Regions from separate parts of the Pseudomonas sp. Y3 TE3536 genome, predicted to be linked through region 3. Evidence: predicted binding sites of a transcription regulator. Region 3 holds the regulator's gene; each other region holds the start of a gene.
The links. Region 3 encodes sigma-54, which starts transcription at its own class of promoters, with help from an activator protein. Its sites were predicted from a motif close to ANTGGCATNNANNTTGCTNT; they were not measured.
Positions count from the first base shown of each region.

Region 1 (6,378 bases), 1.5 Mb from region 3:
TTCGCTGTCATCCTCATCGCCGCCGGCGACATTCATCCCCAGCTCCTTGATCTTGCGCGTCAAGGTATTGCGCCCCCAGCCCAGCAACAACGCCGCATCCCGACGCCGCCCGGCCGTGTGCTTGAGGGCGGTCTCGATCATGATCCGTTCGAAACTGGGCACCGCACTGTCGAGCAGGTTCGATTGGCCACGGGCCAGCGCCTGGTCCGCCCACTGGCGCAGCGCCTGTTCCCAGTTGGTCACAGGGGCGGCGTCCTGCGGCAGGTTCAGCAGCTCGGGAGGCAAGTCACCGATCAGCACTTCACGGCTGGACGCCATCACGGTGATCCAGCGGCAGGTGTTTTCCATCTGCCGCACGTTGCCCGGCCACGGCAGGTTGCGGATGAACTCTTCGGTTTCCGGCTTCAGCAGTTTTGGCTCCACCGCCAGCTCCTGCGCGGCGCGGGCGAGGAAGTGGCGGGCGAGCGCAGGGATATCTTCGCGGCGGTCGGCCAGGCGCGGAATGTGGATGCGGATCACATTGAGCCGGTGGAACAAGTCCTCGCGGAACTTGCCAGCCTGCACCAACGACTCCAGGTTCTGGTGGGTGGCGGCAATGATGCGCACATCCACCTTGACCGGCACGTGGCCACCCACCCGGTAGAACTCGCCATCGGCCAGCACCCGCAGCAGGCGGGTCTGGGTGTCGGCGGGCATGTCGCCGATCTCGTCGAGGAACAACGTACCGCCGTCGGCCTGCTCGAAGCGGCCGCGGCGCAGGTTGGCCGCACCGGTAAAGGCGCCTTTCTCATGGCCGAACAGCTCGGACTCCATCAGGTCCTTGGGGATGGCTGCCATGTTCAGGGCAATGAACGGTGACGCCGCACGCGGGCTGTGGCGGTGCAACGCATGCGCCACCAGCTCTTTGCCGGTGCCGGACTCACCGTTGATCAGTACCGTGATGTTGGAGTGGCTCAGGCGACCGATGGCGCGGAACACCTCCTGCATCGCCGGCGCTTCGCCGATGATCTCTGGCGTGCGGGCCAAGGCTTGTGGCACATCGAGGCCTTGCTGCTCCTGGGCATGCTGGTTGGCGCGCTTGACCAGCGACACCGCCTCGTCCACGTCGAACGGCTTGGGCAGGTACTCGAAGGCGCCGCCCTGGTAGGACGCCACGGCACTGTCGAGGTCGGAGTGAGCGGTCATGATGATGACCGGCAGGCGCGGGTGCTGTTCGCGGATCTGGGCCAGCAGGTCAAGGCCGCTGGTGCCCGGCATGCGGATGTCGGAAATGATCACATCCGGTTGCTGGCGGGCCAGGCGGCCCATCACGCCATCAGCGCTGTCGAAGCTCTGGGTGGTCATGCCTTCCTGTTGCAGGGCTTTTTCCAGGACCCAGCGGATGGAGCGATCATCGTCGACGATCCATACGGTTTCACTTCGGCTCATGAGGCGGTGGCTCCTTGTTCCAGAGGCAGGTAAATCGAGAAGGCGGTATGGCCCGCGTGGCTTTCACACTCGATCAGGCCCTGGTGCTGGCTGATGATGTTCTGGGTGATGGCCAGGCCCAGACCGGTACCGTCCGGGCGCCCGCTGACCATGGGATAGAAAAGGGTGTCTTGCAGTTCCGACGGGATGCCCGGGCCGTTGTCGATGATCTCGACGCGTGCCACCAGCCGGTGGCGCACATGGCCGATGGTGAACTGGCGCAGCGCACGGCTGCGCAGGGTGATGCGGCCCAGGCGCAATTCGTTCTGCGAGCTGATCGCCTGCATGGCGTTGCGCACGATGTTCAGCACCGCCTGGATCATCTGCTCACGGTCGATCAGCACATCCGGCAGGCTTGGGTCGTAGTCGCGCACCAATGTGATGCAGCCCTGGCTTTCGGCGTCCACCAGGCTGCAGACCCGCTCCAGCACTTCGTGGATATTGGTCATCGCCAGCGAGGGCAGTTTGTTCGAGCCCAGCATGCGGTCGACCAGGTTGCGCAGGCGGTCGGCCTCTTCGATGATCACGTTGGTGTAGTCACGCAGGCCTTCTTCAGGCAGCTCGCGGGCCAACAGCTGCGCCGCGCCGCGGATGCCACCGAGCGGGTTCTTGATCTCGTGGGCCAGGCCACGCACCAGCATCTTGGTGGTTTCCTGCTTGCTCAGCTGGGCTTCTTCCTTGGTGATGCGCAGCAGCCGATCGCGCGGGTGCACCTCGAGCAGCAGCAGGGTCTGGCCCTGGTGCAGAATCGGCGTGACAGCGTAGTCGACGGTGATGGTCTGCCCAGTCAGCGAGGTCAGCTGCGCCTCGCGCTTGGTGAACGGGTGCGCCTGTTCCACCGCCTGGCGCAGCGAGCTGAGCGCTTCGGTCGACTCGGTGAACAGCTCGCTGATGAACTGCCCATGGCTGCGCTGGCCACTGACGGCCAACAGCATTTCTGCCGCCGGGTTCATGTATTCCAGGCGCAGCTCGGCGTTCAGCAGGAGCGTGGCGGTGGTCAGGTTGTCCAGAAGCAGACGGTGCTGTGCATCGCTGATGGTCATAAGGCGTCGTTGACCTCTTTTGGCGCTTGCCTGGCACTGGGTGGCCAGAGCCGGGCGCGCTGTGGATCCGCTGATGCCAGGAAAATGCAAGAAACAAACCAAAGCTCCGAAAAGAAGCGAGATTTGCCCATAAAGGCCTGTATCTGCGCACTTTCGGATCAGAAACTCTGGATGAAACGTTTCACTTGACCCAGATTGGGGAGCAAATAGGGGCACGGCTGGCAGTTGTGCACCAAGATAGAGCATAGCGGGAGTGGCGAGGGTTCTGCGTGGGCAGAAACAAAAACGGCCTCCCGAAGGAGGCCGTCTTGATCACGTCATCGGCGCTAGGCGCCGATCAGATCAGCAGCTGTAGTACAGCTCGTATTCCAGCGGGTGCACGAAGGTACGGACTTTGATCTCTTCTTCGCTCTTCAGCTCGATGAAGGCATCGATGAAGTCGTCGGAGAACACGCCGCCCTTGGTCAGGAACGCACGGCCTTTATCCAGCTCTTCCAGGGCCTCTTTCAGGCTGCCGCAAACTTGAGGGATGTCTTTCGCCTCTTCAGGCGGCAGGTCGTACAGGTTCTTGTCGGCAGCATCGCCTGGGTGGATCTTGTTCTGGATGCCGTCCAGGCCAGCCATCAGCAGGGCCGCGAAGGCCAGGTACGGGTTGGCCGATGGGTCCGGGAAGCGCGCTTCGATACGGCGGGCTTTCGGGCTGCCGACGTACGGAATACGGATCGAGGCGGAACGGTTGCGCGCCGAGTAGGCCAGCATCACCGGGGCTTCGAAGCCTGGGACCAGACGCTTGTAGGAGTTGGTCGACGGGTTGGTGAAGCCGTTCAGGGCCTTACCGTGCTTGATGATACCGCCGATGAAGTACAGGGCGGTGTCGGACAGGCCGGCATAGCCTTCACCCGAGAAGGTGTTCTTGCCGTCTTTCCAGATCGACATGTGCACGTGCATGCCCGAGCCGTTGTCGCCGTACAGTGGCTTCGGCATGAAGGTGGCGGTACGGCCGTAGGCGTCGGCAACGTTGTGCACGACGTACTTCAGGGCCTGTACTTCGTCAGCTTTCTTCACCAGGGTGTTGAACTTGACGCCGATTTCGTTCTGGCCGGCAGTCGCCACTTCGTGGTGGTGAACTTCAACGGTCTGACCCATTTCTTCCAGTGCGTTGCACATGGCAGTACGGATTTCGTGGTCGTGGTCGAACGGCGGAACTGGGAAGTAGCCGCCTTTGACGCCAGGACGGTGGCCTTTGTTGCCGCCTTCCACGTCAGCGCCAGTCATCCACGAGCCTTGCTCGGAGAAGATCTTGAACATCGAGCCGGAGATGTCCGACTGGAACTTCACTTCGTCGAAGATGAAGAACTCAGGCTCTGGGCCAGCGAATACGGTGTCACCGATGCCGGTGCTCTTCAGGTACTCTTCGGCGCGCTTGGCGATGCCGCGTGGGTCGCGATCGTAGCCCTGCATGCTCGACGGGTCGACGATGTCGCAGGTGATGATCAGAGTCGGCTCTTCGGTGAACGGGTCCAGCACGGCGGTGTCATCGACCGGCATCAGGATCATGTCGGAGGCTTCGATGCCTTTCCAGCCAGCGATGGAGGAACCGTCGAACATCTTGCCGACTTCGAAGAAATCTTCGTCCAGGCCATCACGCGCCGGCATGGTCACGTGGTGCTGAATGCCTTTGGTGTCCGTGAAACGCAGATCAATCCACTTGACGTCATGATCTTTGATGAGTTGAACCGACTTCGACATGTTGTCCTCCGGATGGTCTAGAGCGCGGTGGGCCGCTGCCCTGGAAAAAGGGTGTTGCCGGGCGCGGATAGTCGGCCAAGCTTACCTGCCTCACAAGGGAGCAAATTGCATGCCAGTGCCCGAAAATGGCGAGGGCGGGATAAAAGAGGGCGTTTGCGGGCATCTGGCGACAGGGTAGCGGGGAAAAGTGCACCCTTAAGATGCGGTTTTTAGTACCAGTGCACCAATAGTGTGCACGTGCTTAGTGTTGTGCTTTCTTTCAGGGCCTCTTCGCGGGTGAACCCGCTCCCACAGGGACCGCAGGGATTTCGAAGATTGTGCAATCCCCTGTAGGAGCGGGTTTACCCGCGAAAGGGCCGGAACAGGCACCCCAAAAGCCCGGCCTTGCATTTATCTCAAAGCTTCTGATCAAAAGTTGGTCAAATCCTGAGCAATTTCCGATATAATTCGCGCCCCTCATTTTCGGCAGGCCCTGCGCGCGCTGTTAACCAATGAAACTTATCGTCAAAGTCTTCCCAGAAATCACCATCAAGAGCCGGCCGGTGCGCAAGCGCTTCATCCGTCAGCTCGGCAAGAACATCCGCAACGTGCTCAAGGATCTGGATCCTGAGCTCGCGGTCGATGGTGTCTGGGACAATCTCGAAGTGGTCACCCGCGTCGAAGACGAGAAGGTCCAGCGCGAGATGATCGAGCGCCTCACCTGCACGCCGGGTATCACCCACTTCCTGCAGGTCGAGGAATACCCGCTCGGCGACTTCGACGACATCGTCGAGAAGTGCAAGCAGCACTTCGGTCACCTGCTGGCAGGCAAGCACTTCGCCGTACGCTGCAAGCGCGGCGGCCACCACGACTTCACGTCGATGGACGTCGACCGCTACGTCGGCAGCCAGCTGCGTCAGCAGTGCGGCGCCGCCGGCATCGAGCTGAAGAACCCGGAAGTCCTGGTGCGCATCGAAATTCGCAACCAGCGCCTGTACGTGATCCACAACCAGCACCAGGGCATCGGCGGCTATCCGCTGGGCGCCCTGGAGCAAACCCTGGTATTGATGTCCGGTGGCTTCGACTCCACCGTGGCGGCCTACCAGATGATGCGTCGTGGCCTGATGACCCACTTCTGCTTCTTCAACCTCGGCGGCCGTGCCCACGAACTGGGGGTGATGGAAGTTGCCCACTACCTGTGGAAAAAGTACGGCAGCAGCCAGCGCGTGCTGTTCATCAGCGTGCCGTTCGAAGAAGTGGTCGGCGAGATCCTCAACAAGGTCGACAACAGCTACATGGGCGTGACCCTCAAGCGCATGATGTTGCGCGGCGCCGCCCATATGGCCGACCGCCTGCAGATCGACGCGCTGGTCACCGGCGAGGCAATTTCCCAGGTCTCCAGCCAGACCCTGCCGAACCTGTCGATCATCGACTCGGCGACCGACAAGCTGGTGCTGCGCCCGCTGCTGGCCAGCCACAAGCAGGACATCATCGACCAGGCCACCGAAATCGGCACCGCCGACTTCGCCAAGCACATGCCTGAATACTGCGGCGTGATCTCGGTAAACCCGACCACCCACGCCAAGCGTCACCGCATGGAGCATGAAGAGAAGCAATTCGACATGGCCGTGCTGGAGCGCGCCCTCGAACGCGCCAAGTTCATCTCGATCGACCACGTGATCGATGAGCTGGGCAAGGACGTCGAGGTGGAAGAAGTGCGCGAAGCGCTGCCTGGCCAGATCGTCATCGACATCCGTCACCCCGATGCCCAGGAAGACGAACCCCTGGTGATCGAGGGCATCGAAGTCCAGGTGATGCCATTTTATGCAATTAATAGTCGCTTCAAGCAGCTGGATGAAACACGCCAGTACCTGCTGTATTGCGACAAGGGTGTGATGAGCCGACTGCACGCACACCACCTGCTCAGTGAGGGACATGCCAATGTGCGTGTTTATCGTCCGGCATAAGACGCCAGGGCTGTATGGCGGCAGCATCCGCCATCGCCCTCCCGACCACCGGGCCTGCTGAGCCTTATACCTTACATATTGGTCGCCTAGACTAGGCGGCAACCGAATCCTCTGATCGAGATACACTTGTGATCGAAAATCTGCGTAACATCGCCATCATCGCCCACGTTGAC
Region 1 covers NZ_JBRJHU010000001.1:2,366,530-2,372,907, forward strand. Annotated here, with positions in the region: gene ntrC (nitrogen regulation protein NR(I)) at 1-1,428, opposite strand, end outside; gene glnL (nitrogen regulation protein NR(II)) at 1,425-2,510, opposite strand; gene glnA (type I glutamate--ammonia ligase) at 2,853-4,259, opposite strand; gene thiI (tRNA uracil 4-sulfurtransferase ThiI) at 4,751-6,205, shown strand; gene typA (translational GTPase TypA) at 6,334-6,378, shown strand, end outside.
Region 1: glnA (type I glutamate--ammonia ligase) is a predicted target of sigma-54. The motif match lies at 4,357-4,376, and genes of this name have one in related genera.

Region 2 (6,378 bases), 700 kb from region 3:
CGCCAGTGCATCGAGCAGGCGCGCCTGGGCCTTTTCCGGGTCGATCGAGCGTGGCGCGGCGTACTCCTGCACGTGCACCCAGTCGTGGTAAAGGTCGACTGCCAGGGCGTACTCGGGCATGTCGGCATCGTACAGGCGGTAGCAGTCGACCTGCTCGCGACGGGCCCACTTGCCCAGTTGCTTGAGGTTCTTCTGCAGGCGGTTGGCGAACATCTGCGCGCCTTCCGACAAACGCGCCGGTTCGCTGGCCTGCGGCTCCTGACGACGGGCATCGGTGGGTTCAGCCTGGGCGTCACGGCGCTCGCCAGTCACGAACTGGTCAGGCTGCACCTTGAACAACAGCAGCTTGCACGGCAATGCACCGTTCCAGAAGGCGTATTGCTTGTGGCTGCGAATGCCCATGCGCTTGCCCAGCTCCGGCGCCCCGGTGAACACCGCGGCTTCCCAGCCCATGCACGCCTGGCGCAGACGCTCGCCAAGGTTCTGGTAGAGGTACAACAGGCTGGCTTCGTCACCCAGACGCTCGCCGTACGGCGGGTTGCTGATCACCAGGCCTTTCTGGTTCTGGTCAGGCCGCGGCTCGAAGGTGCTGACCTCGCCCTGGTAGATCTTGACCCAGTCGCTCAGGCCCGCGCGCTCGACGTTGTTGCGCCCCGGCTGGATCAGCCGCGGGTCGGCCTCGTAGCCACGGATCCACAGCGGTGGCTTGGCCAAACCGGCCTGCGCACGCGCTTGCCCCTCGTCGTGAACCTTGCGCCACAGGGCTGGCACATGGCCAAGCCAGGCGCTGAAGCCCCAGCGTTCGCGCTTGAGGTTAGGGGCGATGTCGGCGGCGATCATGGCGGCTTCGACCAGGAAGGTACCCACACCGCACATCGGGTCGGCCAGGGCGCCGCCTTCGGCAGCGATGCGTGGCCAGCCAGCGCGGATCAGCACGGCTGCCGCGAGGTTTTCCTTGAGCGGCGCGGCGCCTTGCTGCAGGCGATAGCCGCGCTGGTGCAGGCTGTGGCCAGACAGGTCGAGCGAGAGAATCGCCTCGCCACGGTCCAGGCGCAGGTGCACGCGCACATCGGGGTCGATCTTTTCCACCGACGGGCGCAGGCCTTCGCGGTTGCGCAGCTTGTCGACGATGGCGTCCTTGACCTTGAGCGCACCGAAGTGGGTGTTGTCGATGCCCGAGCCATGGCCACTGAATTCCACCGCAAGGGTGCCGTCGGCCGCCAGGTGGTCTGCCCAGTCAACCGCGTTGACGCCGTCGTAGAGGTCGTCGGCGTTCTTCATGTTGAAACGCTTGAGAACCAGCAACACCCGGTTCGCCAGGCGCGACCACAGGCACAGGCGGTAGGCGGTTTCCATGTCGGCGGCGCCGCGAATGGCCGAGGTGTGCTCACGCACTTCATCGAGGCCGAGGCCCTTGGCCTCTTCAGCGAGCAGGCCTTCCAGGCCTTTGGGGCAGGTGAGGTAAATTTCGAAACGGTCCGACATGAGTATTCCAGAGCCTTGGGCTATTTGACTGACGAGGCGACGCATCGCCCCGCGATGTTTGCCCGAACACCCTTCCAGCAGGCATCCGAGTGGCCATTGCCTGCGCGCAATTGTGCAGCGCAACAACCGGGCCGCCTGACCGACCAGCACTTCACCAGGGGCAAAGACAGCTTAGATCATCAGGCAGTATTAAAAATTCGAGCGATGCAGGGGCCGATGTGACCCTTCGTCGCATTTCAAAATAATTCTGTCATGGCGCAGCGACGCTGGCGAAATGACGTCAATGATTGGCAAACCCCAATCATTGCGGGCTCAGCGACAAATAAGGTTGAGTCGCATTTATTTACTTATCCCTTCACCCTTAGAAACGTTACGTCCTTATGACAAATTGATCATTCACACTGTGACGCGCATTCGTTAGAAATGGTCTCAGGCCGCTTCGCAACGAGGCGGCACCTTCAGCTCGCCACGCCGGCAGCGAGCGCAAACCGGCAGAAAGACTCTGCCCGGCCTCGGAGAGGCCGACGGGACATTACAGTCAACAAGTGAGGGCAACACCCTATGAGAAGACTTAAGCGTGATCCGTTGGAAAGAGCATATTCACGTGGCTACCAATACGGGGTCACCGGCAAATCCCGCGAACTTTGCCCTTTCAATCTTCCTTCTGTTCGCCAAGCCTGGATCAACGGCTGGCGCGAAGGTCGCGGTGATAACTGGGACGGCATGACTGGCACCGCTGGCATCCATAGACTCAACGAAAATCACGCCGTTGGCTGATCGAGGACACTGAATTCGATTTACCAAGCACGCCCCATCCGGGCGGCGGGCGAAGGCCCAGGGGCCCCTTGATGGGGCCCTTTTTATGCCCGCGATTTATGCGCGTGGCAGAGCGGCAATCGCATCGACCGATTCGCGAATCAGCGCCGGCCCCTTATAAATGAAGCCCGAGTAAATCTGTACCAGGCTGGCACCCGCAGCGATTTTCTCGGCGGCGTGGCGCCCCTCGGTAATGCCACCCGCCGCAATGATCGGCAGCTTGCCGCCCAGCTCACCGGCCAACACCTTCACCGTGTGGGTGCTCTTCTCAAGCACCGGCGCCCCCGACAAGCCACCGGCTTCGCCGCCATAAGGCAAGTGCTCGACGCCTTCGCGGCTCAGGGTGGTGTTGGTAGCGATCACCGCATCCATGCCCGATTCCATCAGCGCAGCAGCCACCAGTGCGGTTTCTTCGTCGCTCATGTCAGGGGCAATCTTGATCGCCAAAGGCACGCGCTTGCCGTGCGTGACTGCCAACTGCTCACGGCGCTCGGCCAAGGCATCGAGCAACTGCTTCAGCGAGTCGCCAAACTGCAGGCTGCGCAGGCCCGGTGTGTTCGGCGAGCTGACGTTGACGGTGATGTAGGTGGCTTCGGTGTAGACCTTGTCCAGGCAGATCAGGTAGTCATCGACCGCCCGCTCGACCGGGGTGTCGAAGTTCTTGCCGATGTTGATGCCCAGTACGCCGTTGTAGCGCGATGCCCGCACGCGCTCGAGCAGGTGATCGACACCCAGGTTGTTGAAGCCCATGCGGTTGATGATCGCCGTTGCCTCTGGCAGACGGAAAATCCGCGGCTTCGGGTTGCCGGGTTGCGGGCGCGGTGTGACGGTACCGATCTCGACGAAGCCGAAGCCCAGTTGGGCGAAGCCGTCGATTGCCGCGCCGTTCTTGTCCAAGCCAGCGGCGAGGCCCACCGGGTTGGCAAAGTTCAAGCCCATGACCGACACCGGCAACGCCGCCGGCTGTTTGCACAGCATGCCGTTGAGGCCGAGACGGCCACCGGCACCGATCAGGTCCAGGGACAGGTCGTGGGAGGTTTCCGGGGAAAGCTTGAACAGCAGCTGGCGGGCCAGGGTATACATGGGCGGGCAAGGCTCGGGGTGAATGAGGGGGCGATTATAGCCAGCGCACGGCTGGCATGACAGTAAATCCTCGGGCCGCTTGGCACATGCGTTGCTTCGCTTACCACACACTGCCTTTTCAGTACGGGCGAGGATCCTTGTGAACACAGCACCCCGAGCAACGCCCCTGGCCTGGGTCAACGGCAGCGACGCACCGGAAAAAACCAGCCTGAACATTGGCTTCATGGCCCTGACCGACTGCGCCTCGGTGGTGGTCGCCGCCACCCAGGGCTTTGCCCAGCAACACGGCCTGACCCTCAACCTCAAGCGCCAGGGCTCTTGGGCGGGCCTGCGCGACAAACTGGTCAGCGGCGAGCTGGATGCTGCGCACTGCCTGTATGGCCTGGCCTATGCCGTGCACCTGGGCATTGGCGGTGTGCCCGCCAGCGACATGGCTGTGCTCATGGGGCTGAACCAGAATGCCCAGGCCATCAACCTGTCCCCGGCTCTGCAACGCAAGGGCGTGACCAGCCCTGAGGCATTGGCGCGCCTGGTGCACCAGCAGGGTGCACGCCTGACCTTTGCCCAGACCTTCCCCACCGGCACCCACGCCATGTGGTTGTACTACTGGCTGGCGAGCCAGGGCATCCACCCGCTGCGCGATGTCGACAGCGTGGTGGTGCCGCCCGCGCAGATGGCCGCGCATATCCAGGCTGGCCGCATCGACGGGTTTTGTGCAGGCGAACCTTGGGCGGCGGATGCCGTCGCCAAGGGCCAGGGCTTCACCCTGGCAACCAGCCAGTCGATCTGGCCAGACCACCCGGAAAAGGTGCTCGCTTGCGCCCGCGCCTTCGCCGAGCAGTACCCCAACAGCGCCCGCGCCCTGATCAAGGCGATCCTCGCAGCCAGCCGCTTCATCGAGCAAAGCCCCGAGAACCGCCGCAGCACCGCGCAGTTGCTCAGCGGCAGTGCTTACCTGGACACGCCGACGAGCACTGTCGAGCCCCGCCTGCTGGGTGACTACCAAGACGGGCTGGGCAACCAGTGGCAAGACCCCCACGCTTTGCGCCTGTTCGACCAGGGCCGGGCCAACCTGCCGTATTTGTCCGACGGCATGTGGTTCATGACCCAGTTCCGCCGCTGGGGATTGCTGCGAGACGACCCCGACTACCTCGGCGTGGCCAGCCAGGTTCAGCAACTGGCGCTTTACCACGAAGCGGCAGACGCCCTGGGCATAGCGTGCCTTGAGCAACCGATGCGAAGCAGCCTGCTGATCGACGGCACCCGCTGGGACGGCAGTGACCCCTACGGCTATGCCCGCAGCTTCAGCCTGCACGCCTTGGGCGACACACCCGAAGCCCGCGTTGGCCTGTGAGGGGGATGAACATGCTGCGTATCCTGCTGATCGACGACACTCAAAACAAACTGGGCCGGCTCAAGGCCGCCTTGAGCGAGGCCGGTTTCGACGTGATCGAAGCCCCTGGTCTGACCATCGATTTGCCCGCCTGCGTCGAAACGGTGCATCCGGACGTCGTGTTGATCGATACCGACTCACCGGACCGCGACGTGATGGAACACGTGGTACTGGTCAGCCGCGACCGACCGCGGCCCATCGTGCTGTTTACCGACGAGCATGACCCCGGCGTGATGCGCCAGGCAATCCAGGCGGGGGTCAGCGCCTATATCGTCGAGGGCATTCATGCTGCGCGTTTGCAGCCGATTCTGGATGTGGCCATGGCCCGCTTCGAGAGCGACCAGGCCCTTAGGGCGCAGTTGCTGGCGCGTGACCAGCAACTGGCCGAACGCAAGCGGATCGAACAGGCCAAGGGCCTGCTGATGAAGATGAAAGACTGCAACGAAGAGCAGGCCTACACCCTGATGCGCCGCCAGGCCATGAGCCGCCAGCAGAAGCTGATCCAGGTGGCCGAGCAGATCATCGCCATGCACGAGATGCTGGGTTGATGTGCTCGCCATGAGATTTTTGGCGCCTGTCAGATCGAGCGCCGCGCGGGCGGCGCTCGATCTGACAGGCGCCAAAAATCTAAAGACAGTCCCAGCCAATTCTTGGCCCATCTCTTGCTGAACAAACATCACCGGTAGCCAACGGCGGTTGCCCCACTTAAATCCCGACAAAGACGTCGCTCACCCTTCCACAGCCGTGGACCGGGTAGCGGCGTCTTTTTCGTTCCGTTGCTTTGCCGAGTGAGGTGTTCAATGAGTACCAGCTTCTGGAAATCCGGGCATGTGCCCACGCTGTTCGCCGCGTTCCTGTATTTCGACCTGAGCTTCATGGTCTGGTACCTGCTCGGCCCGCTGGCGGTGCAAATCGCAGCCGACCTGCAGTTGAGCGCACAGCAACGGGGCCTGATGGTGGCCACGCCGATCCTGGCCGGCGCAATACTGCGCTTTGCCATGGGGCTGCTGGTTGACCGCCTTTCGCCCAAGACCGCCGGACTGATCGGCCAGGTGATCGTCATCGTCGCCCTGGCTGGCGCTTGGTACCTGGGCGTGCACAGTTATGAGCAGGCCTTGCTGCTAGGGGTGTTCCTGGGCTTTGCCGGCGCCTCGTTCGCGGTTTCGCTGCCGCTGGCCTCGCAGTGGTACCCGCCGCAGCACCAAGGCAAGGCCATGGGCATCGCCGGGGCCGGCAACTCCGGCACGGTGTTCGCCGCTTTGTTGGCACCCGCCTTGGCTGCAGGCTTTGGCTGGAACAACGTGTTCGGCTTCGCCCTGATCCCGCTGTCGCTGACCCTGGTGGTGTTCGCGCTGCTGGCACGCAACGCGCCCGAGCGGCCCAAGCGTAAAGCCATGGCCGACTACCTCAAGGCCCTCGGTGACCGCGACAGCTGGTGGTTCATGTTCTTCTACAGCGTTACCTTCGGCGGCTTTATCGGCCTGGCCAGTGCCCTGCCCGGCTACTTCAGCGACCAGTATGGCCTAAGCCCGGTTACCGCCGGCTACTACACAGCCGCCTGCGTGTTTGCCGGTAGCCTGATGCGCCCGCTCGGCGGCGCT
Region 2 covers NZ_JBRJHU010000001.1:174,326-180,703, forward strand. Annotated here, with positions in the region: gene rlmKL (bifunctional 23S rRNA (guanine(2069)-N(7))-methyltransferase RlmK/23S rRNA (guanine(2445)-N(2))-methyltransferase RlmL) at 1-1,485, opposite strand, end outside; gene rmf (ribosome modulation factor) at 2,047-2,262, shown strand; gene AB7M33_RS00805 (quinone-dependent dihydroorotate dehydrogenase) at 2,359-3,384, opposite strand; gene AB7M33_RS00810 (CmpA/NrtA family ABC transporter substrate-binding protein) at 3,524-4,738, shown strand; gene AB7M33_RS00815 (ANTAR domain-containing response regulator) at 4,750-5,325, shown strand; gene AB7M33_RS00820 (nitrate/nitrite transporter) at 5,578-6,378, shown strand, end outside.
Region 2: AB7M33_RS00810 (CmpA/NrtA family ABC transporter substrate-binding protein) is a predicted target of sigma-54. The motif match lies at 3,463-3,482, and genes of this name have one in related genera.

Region 3 (6,378 bases):
TTCCATGGCATTTGCCGGGCAATCGAAAGGATGAGGCTTTCTTCCATTGCGGCTATAATCGCCGCCTTTTCATCAGGCATTGTTTGACGACATGAGCCAATCCAGTGAGCTGATCCAGTCCGCCCTGCGCACCTTGCGCCTCGAAGTCGAGGCCGTGGAAAGCCTGGCGCCGCGTATCGACGCCAACTTCGTCAAGGCCTGCGAGCTGATTCTGGCCAGCAAAGGCCGGGTCGTGGTGGTCGGCATGGGCAAGTCGGGGCATATCGGCAACAAGATCGCCGCCACCCTGGCCAGCACCGGTACGCCTGCGTTCTTCGTGCACCCGGCCGAAGCCAGCCATGGCGACATGGGCATGATCACCCGGGACGATGTCATCCTGGCCCTGTCCAATTCTGGCAGCACTGCAGAAATCATCACCTTGCTGCCGCTGATCAAGCGCCTCGGCATCCAGCTGATCAGCCTGACCGGCAATGCCGATTCGCCCCTGGCCCAGGCTGCCGAGGTCAACCTCGACGCCCGCGTCACCCAGGAGGCCTGCCCGCTGAACCTGGCCCCCACTTCTTCGACCACCGCAGCGCTGGTGTTGGGCGACGCCCTGGCCATCGCCCTGCTCGAAGCCCGTGGCTTCACTGCCGAAGACTTCGCCTTTTCGCACCCCGGTGGCGCCCTTGGCCGCCGCCTGCTGCTCAAGGTCGAGAACGTGATGCACGCAGGCGCCGAACTGCCCCAGGTGGCACGCGGCACCCTGCTCAAGGACGCGTTGCTGGAAATGTCACGCAAAGGCCTGGGCATGACCGTGATCCTCGAACCGGACGGCAAACTGGCCGGGATCTTCACCGACGGCGACCTACGCCGCAGCCTGGACCGCAATATCGACATGCACACCACCTTGATCGACCAGGTGATGACCGTGCATGGCAAGACCGCCCGCGCCGAAATGCTGGCCGCCGAGGCGCTGAAAATCATGGAAGACCACAAGATCAACGCGCTGGTGGTGGTCGACCAGGACGACCGCCCGACCGGCGCCCTGAACATGCACGACCTGTTGCGCGCCGGAGTAATGTAAATGACCCAGGATTTGATTCAACGTGGCCAGGCCATCAAGCTTGCCGTGTTCGACGTTGACGGCGTGCTCACCGACGGCCGCCTGTACTTCCTCGAAGACGGCAGCGAGTTCAAGACCTTCAACACCCTCGACGGCCAGGGCATCAAGATGCTCATGGCATCTGGCGTGACCACGGCAATCATCAGCGGGCGCAAAACCCCGGTGGTCGAGCGACGTGCGAAAAACCTCGGCATCCCGCACCTGTACCAGGGCCGCGAGGACAAATTGGTGGTACTCGACGGCTTGCTCGCCGAACTCGGCCTAAGCTATGAACAAGTCGCCTACCTGGGCGACGACCTGCCCGACCTGCCGGTGATCCGCCGGGTCGGCCTGGGCATGGCGGTGGCCAACGCCGCCCCCTTCGTTCGCCAACATGCGCACGGGGTGACCCAGGCCCGCGGCGGTGAAGGCGCGGCGCGTGAATTTTGTGAACTGATCATGCAGGCCCAGGGCACCCTGGACGCTGCCAACGCACATTACCTTTAAGGCTGCTCATGTTCAGCAAGAAAGCCCGCAATATTGTGCTGCTCGTGGCCATCGGCGCCCTGCTGGCGGCGATCGGCTACTGGAATGTCAGCCCCGAGAGCTTCCTCGACCAGCCCACGGCCCAGGTCGACGAGAGCGCCATCGACTACTACGCGATCAATGCCCACAGCGTGCAGTTCCTGCCCGACGGCAAGTTGCAGTACGAAATGACCGCCGACAAGGTCGAACACCTGACAGCCACCGAGGTCACACTGGTGACCACGCCAGACCTGCACATGTACCGCGGCACCGAGTACCCGTGGCACGTGCAAAGCGTCCGTGCCGAGGTCAACCCGGACGGCACCGAGGTCGAGCTGATCGACCAGGTGCGCATTGCCCGCACCGACGAAAAGAAGCGTGAAACGATTATCACCAGCTCACGCATGACCGTATTCCCGCAGAAGCAATATGCGCAGACCGAGCAAGCCGTTAGAATCGACGGCGCCGGTGGCACGACCACGGGCAAAGGAATGAAAGCGTATTTGAAAGAAGGCAGGATGGACCTGCTCTCTAACGTAAGAGGACAGTATGAGGCTCGTTAAAACCCTCCCCCTTTTGCTCAGCCTGAGCGCAGCACTGGGAAGCGCGAGCGCCTTCGCACTGCCGACCGACCGTGACCAGCCTATCCGCATCCAGGCCGACAACGCGCACCTGGACGACAAGCAAGGCGTGGCCACCTACACCGGTGACGTCATCATCACCCAAGGTTCGATGATGATCAAAGGCAACACCGTGACCATGACCCGCGCCGCCAATGGCGACATCGACGTGGTCACCTCGGTGGGCAACCTGGCCTACTTCGAACAGCAGCAGAGCACCGCCAAGCCGGACAAGATGAAAGGCTGGGCCGTGACCATTCAGTACCAGGCGCAGAAAGACACGGTGATCCTCACCGACCGCGCCAAGGTCGAGAATGAAGGCAACACCACTGAAGGCGAGAAGATCGTCTACAACACCAAGACCCAGGTTGCGACCGCCGGTCGTGGTGGCAACGTGACTCAACCACGTCAGCGCATCGACATGGTGATCCAGCCGAAGAAGAAGGCCGAGTAAATGGCAACCCTCAAAGCCCAGCACCTGGCCAAGAGCTACAAGGGTCGGCAAGTCGTGCGCGACGTCAGCCTGTCGATCGACAGCGGCCAGATCGTCGGCCTGCTTGGCCCCAACGGCGCCGGCAAGACCACCTGCTTCTACATGATCGTCGGCCTGGTCCAGGCTGAGCAAGGGCGCGTGCTGATCGACAACCTCGATGTCAGCCACCAGCCCATGCACGGTCGCGCGCGTGCCGGCATCGGCTACCTGCCGCAGGAAGCTTCGATCTTCCGCAAGCTGTCGGTGGCCGACAACATCATGGCGATCCTCGAGACCCGCAAGGAGCTCGACCGCGACGGCCGCCGCAAGGAGCTGGAAAGCCTGCTGCAGGAGTTCCACATCAGCCACATCCGCGACAACCTCGGCATGAGCCTCTCGGGTGGCGAGCGCCGCCGTGTCGAGATCGCACGCGCCCTGGCGACCGCACCGAAGTTCATCCTGCTCGACGAACCCTTCGCGGGCGTCGACCCGATTTCCGTCGGTGACATCAAGCAGATCATCCACCACCTCAAGGCCAAGGGGATCGGCGTACTGATTACCGACCACAACGTGCGTGAGACCTTGGATATCTGCGAAACCGCCTATATCGTCAATGATGGCCGACTGATCGCCGAAGGCGACGCCGAGACCATCCTGGCCAACGAACTGGTCAAAGAGGTTTACCTGGGTCACGAGTTCCGGCTCTGACCCCGGGACGCACCTGGAGCACTGGCAAATCGACCCTGTCGGGGTTTAAGTTGTTACGGTGCTCTAGGCAAACGCTACAATTTAAGGCATAAAACTTGCTTGAATTTGGCGCTCCGGCGCCCTCGTGTAGTGGATGGCGCATGCGCGCCGGCGAACAAGGTATTAAGCCCCTGCCATGAAACCATCGCTCGTCCTAAAAATGGGCCAGCAACTGACGATGACTCCTCAGTTGCAACAGGCCATCCGCCTCCTCCAGCTCTCTACCCTGGACCTCCAACAGGAAATCCAGGAAGCGCTGGAATCGAACCCGATGCTCGAACGTCAGGAAGACGGCGAGGACTTCGACAACAGCGACCCGATGGCCGATAACGCCGAGAACAAACCGGCCGCCGAAGTCCAGGACAACAGCTTCCAGGAAAGCACCAACAGTGCCGAAAACCTGGAAGACGGCGAGTGGAGCGAGCGAATCCCCAACGAGCTGCCCGTCGATACCGCCTGGGAAGACATCTACCAGACCAGCGCCAGCAGCCTGCCGAGCAACGATGACGACGAGTGGGACTTCACCACCCGCACATCGGCCGGCGAAAGCCTGCAAAGCCACCTGCTGTGGCAGTTGAACCTGGCGCCGATGTCCGACACCGATCGCCTGATCGCCGTCACCCTGATCGACAGCATCAATGGCCAGGGCTACCTCGAAGACACCCTCGAAGAGATCTGCGCCGGTTTCGACCCCGAACTGGATATCGAGCTGGACGAGGTCGAAGCGGTCCTGCACCGCATTCAGCAGTTCGAGCCTGCCGGCATCGCCGCACGCAACCTGGGCGAATGCCTGCTGCTGCAACTGCGCCAGCTACCGGCCAGCACGCCGTGGATGGCCGAGGCCAAACGCCTGGTCACCGACTTCATCGACCTGCTGGGCAGCCGCGACTACAGCCAGCTGATGCGGCGCATGAAGATCAAGGAAGACGAGCTGCGCCAGGTCATCGAGCTGGTGCAAAGCCTCAACCCGCGCCCTGGCTCGCAGATCGAGTCGAGCGAGCCCGAGTACGTCGTGCCCGACGTCATCGTGCGCAAGGACAGCGACCGCTGGCTGGTGGAGCTGAACCAGGAAGCCATCCCGCGCCTGCGCGTCAACCCGCAGTACGCAGGCTTTGTCCGCCGCGCCGACACCAGCGCCGACAACACCTTCATGCGCAATCAGCTGCAAGAAGCGCGCTGGTTCATCAAGAGCCTGCAAAGCCGCAACGAAACCCTGATGAAAGTGGCCACGCAGATCGTCGAGCATCAGCGCGGCTTCCTCGACCATGGCGACGAAGCGATGAAGCCGTTGGTCCTGCATGACATCGCCGAAGCTGTCGGCATGCACGAGTCGACCATTTCGCGGGTTACCACGCAAAAATACATGCACACGCCCCGCGGCATCTACGAACTGAAATACTTTTTCTCAAGCCACGTCAGCACCGCTGAAGGCGGAGAATGCTCGTCCACAGCGATCCGCGCGATCATCAAGAAACTGGTTGCGGCGGAAAATCAGAAAAAGCCATTGAGTGACAGCAAGATCGCTGGTTTACTGGAGGCACAAGGCATCCAGGTAGCCCGTCGCACCGTCGCCAAGTACCGCGAGTCTCTCGGCATCGCACCGTCGAGCGAGCGCAAGCGACTGATGTAGCACCTGGTATGTGCCACAGCGTTTTTGGGGCAGGTGCAAGACTTGCCTCTTTATGCACGGGCAATAAAGGAGAAGCTGTATGCAAGTCAATATCAGTGGACAGCATGTAGAAGTCACCCAGCCGCTGCGCGATTATGTGCTTGAAAAGCTCGCCCGCGTGGAAAGTCACTTCGACAAGATCACTAACGTGCAGGTCATCATGAAGGTCGAGAAGCTGCAGCAGAAGGTCGAAGCGACCCTGCAGATTCCGGGCGGTGAAGTGGTAGCCAACGCGGAACACGAAGACATGTATGCAGCGATCGACGCCTTGGCCGACAAGCTCGACCGCCAACTGAAAAAACACAAGGAAAAACAGCAAAGCCTGCTGCAAGGTGCAGCTGCCCGCTGATCCCCCTCATCCATGATCCGACTTGAAACCATCCTGACCCCCGGCCGTTCCCTCGTGAACGTGCCGGGCGGCAGTAAGAAGCGCGCCCTCGAAAAGGTCGCCACCGTCATCGCCGAACAAGTGCCAGAGCTGGAGATGCAAGACGTCTTCGAAAAACTGGTCGCCCGTGAAAAACTCGGTTCGACCGGGTTCGGCAACGGCATCGCCATCCCCCACTGCCGACTCGAAGGATGCACCGCCCCGGTCAGCGCACTGCTGCACCTGGAGGCGCCGATCGACTACGACGCCATCGATGGCGCACCTGTGGACCTGCTGTTCGTCCTGCTGGTGCCCGAAGCTGCCACCGATGCGCACCTGGAACTGCTGCGCCAGATCGCCAGCATGCTCGATCGCAAAGAGGTCCGTGATCGTCTGCGTGCCGCCAGCAGTAACGAGGCCCTGTACCAGGTTGTCCTGGACGTACAGAACGAGCACTGAACATGCACCTGATCATCGTCAGCGGCCGGTCCGGCTCCGGCAAGAGCACCGCCCTCGATGTCCTGGAAGACAACGGTTTCTATTGCATCGACAACCTTCCCGCCGGGCTGCTGCCGCAGCTTGCGGAAGATGCCTTGATCAATACCGAGTTGCTGCAGCCCAAGGTCGCCGTGTCGATTGACGCGCGCAACCTGCCCAGCCACCTGACGCGTTTCCCCGAGCTGCTCGAAGAGGCCCGAGCCCGGCATATCAAGTGTGATGTGCTGTACCTGGATGCCGACGAAGACACCCTGCTCAAGCGCTTTTCGGAGACCCGTCGGCGTCACCCGCTGACCAATGCCGACCGTTCCCTGGCAGAAGCGATACGCGTGGAAAGCGACATGCTGGGGCCGATCGCCGACCTTGCCGACCTCAAGATCGACACCACCAGCCTCA
Region 3 covers NZ_JBRJHU010000001.1:870,892-877,269, forward strand. Annotated here, with positions in the region: gene AB7M33_RS03920 (KpsF/GutQ family sugar-phosphate isomerase) at 92-1,066, shown strand; gene AB7M33_RS03925 (KdsC family phosphatase) at 1,067-1,591, shown strand; gene lptC (LPS export ABC transporter periplasmic protein LptC) at 1,600-2,172, shown strand; gene lptA (lipopolysaccharide transport periplasmic protein LptA) at 2,159-2,683, shown strand; gene lptB (LPS export ABC transporter ATP-binding protein) at 2,684-3,409, shown strand; gene AB7M33_RS03945 (RNA polymerase factor sigma-54) at 3,585-5,078, shown strand; gene hpf (ribosome hibernation-promoting factor, HPF/YfiA family) at 5,158-5,466, shown strand; gene ptsN (PTS IIA-like nitrogen regulatory protein PtsN) at 5,479-5,943, shown strand; gene rapZ (RNase adapter RapZ) at 5,946-6,378, shown strand, end outside.